DNA from 2 places in the Dactylosporangium sp. CA-092794 genome. Region 2 is predicted to be linked to the other one. Evidence: riboswitches for the same ligand, from Rfam matches in the RefSeq annotation. Region 2 holds a riboswitch; the other holds the start of a gene.
The links. A riboswitch is a leader RNA that binds a small molecule or an ion and turns the genes downstream of it on or off. The one in region 2 is predicted to bind cobalamin.
Positions count from the first base shown of each region.

Region 1: another riboswitch for cobalamin. It lies ahead of metE (5-methyltetrahydropteroyltriglutamate--homocysteine S-methyltransferase); the one in region 2 lies ahead of bluB (5,6-dimethylbenzimidazole synthase).

Region 1 covers NZ_CP192044.1:3,012,671-3,015,980, forward strand. The annotation lists gene ACQPXD_RS13055 (ribonucleotide-diphosphate reductase subunit beta) at 1-770, shown strand, start outside; cobalamin riboswitch at 911-1,122, shown strand; gene metE (5-methyltetrahydropteroyltriglutamate--homocysteine S-methyltransferase) at 1,221-3,310, shown strand, end outside.
Region 2 covers NZ_CP192044.1:6,227,055-6,230,364, reverse strand. The annotation lists gene ACQPXD_RS26275 (GntR family transcriptional regulator) at 73-771, opposite strand; cobalamin riboswitch at 1,419-1,605, shown strand; gene bluB (5,6-dimethylbenzimidazole synthase) at 1,656-2,276, shown strand; gene ACQPXD_RS26265 (acetamidase/formamidase family protein) at 2,325-3,310, opposite strand, start outside.

The DNA of each region.
Region 1 (3,310 bases), 3.2 Mb from region 2:
TCAACCTGTACCAGCACGTGAACTCCCCGGAAGGCCGGCTCTACCTGTCCCGGCAGCTGTTCGAGGAGGCCGTCCACGTCCAGTTCTACCTGAATCTGCTCGACACCTACGTGCCGGACGATGCCGAGCGGTTCGCCGCGTTCGCCGCGGTGGAGAACATCCCGTCGATCCGGCGCAAGGCGGAGTTCTGCTTCACGTGGATCGACTCGGTCTTCGCGTTGCGGGAGCTCAAGACCCGCGAGGACCGGCGGGCGTTCCTGCTCAACCTGATCTGCTTCGCCGCGTGCATCGAGGGCCTGTTCTTCTACGGCGCCTTCGCCTACGTCTACTACCTGCGCTCCCGCGGCCTGCTGCACGGCCTCGCCTCGGGCACCAACTGGGTGTTCCGCGACGAGTCGATGCACATGGCCTTCGCCTTCGACGTCGTCGACACCGTCCGCGCGGAGGAGCCGGAACTGTTCGACGAGCGGATGGAGGAGCAGGTCCGGCGGATGCTGGCCGAGGCCGTGGAGTGCGAGGTCCAGTTCGCCGAGGACCTGCTCGGCCAGGGCGTGTCCGGGATGTCGCTGGGCGACATGCGGGAGTATCTGCAGCATGTGGCCGACCGCCGGCTGGCCCTGCTGGGCATCGCGACGATGTACGGCAGCAAGAATCCGTTCGCGTTCATGGAACTGCAGGACGTACAGGAGCTGTCGAACTTCTTCGAGCGGCGGGTCTCGGCCTACCAGGTGGGCGTGACCGGCACGGTCAGCTTCGACGACGACTTCTGACCGGCGGTGTGCTGCTGTCCGGCCCGGCCCCGCCGTGCCGGACAGCAGCGACGTCCGCACAGGCACAGCCGGCCGGGCCGGCGACGAGCACGCCATCCCGTACTGCGGGCGCCGCAGGTGGACAGCGCCGCCGGGCCGCTACGATGAACGGCAGTGCTGGTTCGCCTGTCCCGCGAGGGCCGGGCGTCGTAAGAGGGAACCCGGTGCGAGACCGGGACTGCCCCGCAGCGGTGAGTGGGAACGACCGCCGTCAACGAAGCACTGGGTCGCAAGACCTGGGAAGCGACGGCCAGTAGGTGACCTCCGGGTCGCGCCCGCGAGTCCGAAGACCTGCCCGCACCGCGCACACCGACCGGTGTGCGCCGCCGACGACCCCTCGGGAGGGTCAGGGCGGAAGCCGGTGCTTCCTCCCTGGGTGTCGTCGGGCACTTCGAGGGAAGGACCCTTTTGGTGAGCACTGCATTCGGGCAGAGCACCGTCCTGGGCTATCCGCGCATCGGCGGGAACCGGGAGCTCAAACAGGCCGTCGAGGCGTACTGGGCCGGCAAGGTCGACGCCGGCGCGCTGGCGCGGACCACCGCCGGGTTGCGGGCCGGGGTGTGGCAGACGCTGCGCGACGCCGGGCTGGGCGCGATCCCGTCCAACACGTTCTCCTACTACGACCACGTCCTCGACACCGCCGTCGCGGTCGGCGCGATCCCGGCCCGGTTCGCCCGGCTCGGCCTGTCCGAGCTCGACACGTACTTCGCGATGGCCCGCGGCGTGGACGCCGAACCGGCCCTGGAACTGACGAAGTGGTTCGACACCAACTACCACTACCTGGTGCCGGAGATCGGCCCGGACACCGTCTTCGCCGCCAACCCGGTCAAGGCGCTGGGCGAGGTCGCCGAGGCGAGTGCCTTGGGCATCGCCACCCGGCCGGTGCTGGTCGGCCCGGCCACGTTCCTGCTGCTGGCGAAAGGGGAGGACCCGTTCGCCCGGCTCGACGACCTGGTCGAGGTGTACGCGCAGATCCTCGCCGTGCTGGCCGTCTCGGGCGTGGCCTGGGTGCAGCTGGACGAGCCGGCCTACGCCGCCGATCGCACGCCGGAGGAGATCGACGGGCTGCGCCGGGCGTACACCCGCCTCGGCGAGCTGACCGACCGGCCGAAGCTCTTCGTCGCGACCTACTTCGGCGAGCTCGGCGACGCCCTGCCCGCGCTGCTGGCCACCCCGGTCGAGGCGATCGGCCTGGACCTGGTCGCCGGGCCCGGCAACCTGGACCGGCTCGCCGCCGCCAGGTCCCTGGCCGGCAAGACGATCGTGGCCGGGCTGGTCGACGGGCACAACATCTGGCGCACCGATCTGCGCGCCGCCGCCGCGCTCGGTGGCCGGGTCGCCGAGCTCGCCGACCACGTCGCCGTGTCCACCTCCTGCTCCCTGCTGCACGTGCCGGTCGACCTGGCCGCGGAGACCGGGCTCGACCCGCGGCTGGCCGAGCGGCTCGCGTTCGCCCGGCAGAAGGTCGACGAGGTGATCCTGCTCGGCCGGGCCGTCCGCGACCGCATCGCCGACCTGCCCGCGCCGCTCCCGCCCGCCCCGGCCGCCTGGCGCAACGACCAGGTCCGGGCCCGCCTGGCCGGCCTCACCCCGCAGGACCGGCAGCGCACCGGCTACGCGGCCCGGGCCGCCGCCCAGCAGCAACGGCTCGGCCTGCCGGAGCTGCCGACCACCACGATCGGCTCGTTCCCGCAGACCGCCGAGCTGCGCCAGGCCCGCGCCGCGCTGCGCGCCGGGAGCCTCGACCAGGCCGGTTACGTCGAGCGGATGCGCGCCGAGGTGGAGCACGTCATCCGGCTGCAGGAGGAACTCGGCCTGGACGTGCTGGTGCACGGCGAGCCCGAGCGCAACGACATGGTCCAGTACTTCGGCGAGCAACTCGACGGGTTCGCCGCCACCGAGCACGGCTGGGTGCAGTCCTATGGCTCCCGCTGCGTGCGCCCGCCGATCATCCACGGCGACGTGGCCCGGCCCCGGCCGATGACGGTCGAGTGGTCCACCTACGCGCAGTCGCTGACCGCCAAACCGGTCAAGGGCATGCTCACCGGCCCGGTCACCATCCTGGCCTGGTCGTTCGTGCGCACCGACCAGCCCCTCGCCGACACCGCCGACCAGGTCGCCCTCGCCCTGCGCGACGAGTGCCGCGACCTGGAGGCGGCCGGGATCCCGGTCATCCAGGTCGACGAACCGGCCCTGCGGGAGACGCTGCCGCTGCGCACGGCAGCCCAGAAGGTGTACCTGGACTGGGCGGTCGGCGCGTTCCGGCTGGCCACCAGCGGCGTCGCCGACGACACCCAGATCCACACCCACCTGTGCTACTCCGAGTTCGGCGAGGTCATCACCGCGATCGACGCCCTCGACGCCGACGTGACCAGCATCGAGGCGTCCCGCTCGAAGATGGAGATCCTCGCCGACCTGGCCGCGATCGGTTACTCCCGCGGGGTCGGGCCGGGCGTGTGGGACATCCACTCCCCGCGGGTGCCGTCCCACGACGAGGTGGC
Region 2 (3,310 bases):
ACGATTCAGCAATAGACAATGCCAAGACCATCTATGGATCGCGTCGCCCCTACCGCCCCGGCGCGGGCCCGCCTACGACTGGAAGGCGTCCAGGAGCTGGCGCTCGGCGACGTCGAGGTAGGTCGCCAGGGCGCGGTCGGCCGCCGCGGCGTCCCCGGCGGCGAGCAGCTCGTAGATCTCGCGGTTGGTGCGCAGGTACGGCTCGTGGAACTCCCGCGGCGCGGACATCACCAGGAAGACCAGCCGCAGCTCGGCCAGCAGCCGGCGCACGGTCTCACTCACCCGCCGGCTCCCGGCCAGCCCGGCGACGGCCTGGTGGAAGCGCATGTTGGCGGTACCCACCTCGACCCAGGCCCCGCGGCGGGCGGCCTCCTCCGCCGACTCCACCGCCTCGCGGATGCGCTCGATCGCCCCGGCCGGCGCCGCGTTCACGCCCCGCACCGCCGCGCCTTCGAGGATCCGCCGGATCGCGTAGAGATCGCGCACGTCGTCGGCGGTGAGCTCGCGGACGAACACGCCGCGGTTGAACTCGTGGGTGAGCAGCCCCTCGTGCGAGAGCAGCCGGAACGCCTCACGCAGCGTGTTGCGGGAGACCCCGAGCGCCTCGCGCAGCGCCTCCTCGCTCAGCCGGGTCCCGGGCGGGAACAGCCCCTCGGTGATCCGATCCCGCAGCACCTCGGCGACCCGCTCGCCGTAACCACCCCGATCGAGCTGCGCACGATCATCGGCCAGCCGAAGGGCCCAGTCACCGGGAGCGGTAGCACGCGTCACGCTCTGCAGCATCGCACAATGCCGGATCGTTGAACAATCCGGCGCCCTGCCGACTCGCGCCCGGCGCCGGGGCACCCGAACTGCGGCTCACCGCGACCGGCGCCGCCGGCCTGCCGTCGGTTATGTGGCGCCCGGTCTGCGCGTCCCAGCAATCTGGGGCGGGCACGGTCGGCGATCACGTCCCGCCCGTCGGCCGCCGCGCGGTACAGGCGGCGACCGGAAGTCTCCGTGATCATGCGCATCGCGGCATCGACACCAACGGTTTTTCATGATCACGGAGCGCTGATGTACCCCCGTGTACCACAAGTCTCCGGGATCATGGCAAACCCGGTGTGCGGCCACCGCGGGCATCATGATCACGGAGACATACGTCCGGCCCGGCCGCGCGGATCGCAGGTTGCGCCCGGCGGGTGCGACATCCGCACCGGTCCGCCGCGCAGATCGCAGGTTGCGCCCGGCGGGTGCGACAACCGCACCGGTCCGGCGCGCCGGTCGGGGGCGACGCCGATGATCGCCGGTGCACCATCGGTGGCCACCGACGCCCGGCCGGCGACGGCCGCCCGACGTCAACCGGCACGACCAGCGCGCTGGCCTCCTACACCACGCCGGCGGACGTGACCCGGCCGGCTCGGCTAGAGTGTCGCCAGCGAACTGACGCGAGGTGCCCCGGCGACGGGGAGAATCTGGGAAGCCGGTGCGAGTCCGGCACGGGCCCGCCGCGGTGATCGGGGAGCCGCCGCCCACGTCCGACGCGGACAGCCACTGGCCGACCGGCCGGGAAGGCGGGCGGGCCGGCGTCGATCCGAGAGTCCGAAGACCGGCCTCGCGTACCGTGCGCCGCTCCGGCCGGGGCGGCCCGAGGCAGCGGGAGCCTGCCCGTCACCATGAGCAACGACCTGTACGACGTCATCCACCGGCGGCGCGACGTGCGCGCCCAGTTCACCGGTGCGCCGGTGCCCGACGCGGCGCTGGCACGGATCCTCTCCGCCGCGCACGCGGCGCCCAGCGTCGGGCTGTCCCAGCCGTGGGACTTCATCCTCGTTCGGGACCAAACGACCCGGCGGGCGTTCTTCGAGCACGTCCAGCGCGAGCGCGACACGTTCGCGGCGAGCCTCGATCCGGACGCGGCGCGGCGGTTCGCCCGGATCAAGATCGACGGGGTGCTGGAGTCCAGCCTTTCGGTCGTCGTCACCTACGACCCGCGGCGCGGCGGCCCGGCGGTGCTCGGCCGGCACGCGATCGCCGACGCCGGGCTCTATTCGGTCTGCCTGGCGATCCAGAACCTCTGGCTGGCGGCGACGGCCGAGGACCTCGGCATCGGCTGGGTCTCCTTCTACCGCGAGGCGTTCCTCCGCGACCTTTTGCACATCCCGGATACGGTACGTCCGGTCGCATGGCTCTGCCTGGGCCCGGTGACCCACCTCGAAACGGTCCCCGACCTGGAGCGGCACGGCTGGCGCCGGCGCACGCCGCTGGCCGAGGTGGTCCACCGCGACCGCTGGTAACGGCACGCCGCGGCCGTCAGGCAGGGCGGCGGAACGGCGTCGCGGCCGTCAGGCAGGGCGGCGGAACGGCGTCGCGCGGAGGCGGTGGTGCGCGCCGCCCATCGCCTCCGCGCCGCGCAGCAACGCCTTCGGGAACTTGGCGACGACCGTGTAGTTGGTGTCCACCACGTTGGCGACCGGCGTCAGCGCGGCCTGGGACACCAGCTGGTAGGCGTCCAATGTGGACTGGCCGGTGAGCTCGGCCACCCAGCGGACCATTTCGGTGTGCGCGATGCGGAAGGCGTCCTCGAGCGGCCGGGCCGAGCCGGTGGTCATGAGGTACGTGTCGTCCTCCAGCCGCGGCCACGGCGTCGGGACGCCCTTGAGCAGGTCGACCACCGCGACGGTGTCCATCGCGCACTCCACGGCCACGCCGCAGGTCTCCCCCTCGCCCTGCCGGGCGTGCCCGTCGCCGAGGCTGAACAGCGCGCCCTCGACGTTGACGCCCAGGTAGCACGTGGTGCCGGCGCGCATCTCGGGGGTGTCCATGTTGCCGCCCCAGCTGCCGGGGGTCAGCGACGAGCGCACCTCGCTCAGCGGCGGCGCGACGCCGACGGTGCCGTGCATCGGGTCCAGCGGCAGGTCCGCCCGGAAGGCGGAGTCCAGCGCGCTGTAGCGCACGAGCCGCTCGGTGAGGTCGAGCTCGTAGTACCAGGTGCGCTCGGCCAGCGGCTCGTGCAGCATCGCGGTGAGCCCGGTCGCGGTCAGCGAGCCGAAGAACGGTACGGTCGTGCTCACGCCCCAGTCGTACCGTGGTTCGATGCTCAGGAAGTGCACGACCAGCGTGTCGCCGGGCTCGGCGCCCTCGATGTGAAACGGTCCGGTCTGCGGGTTGAGGTAGCGCGGGTCGCACACCTGGCTGGCGAGGTCCGATGTGGACCGGACCCGGCCGCCGAAGCAGTCCCGCGTCCACGTGTACAGCACGGTGCCGGGGGCCAGCGACGCCACCGGGGCCGTGCCGCCGAACGTGTACACGAGTGTCGCCGGGTCGGCCT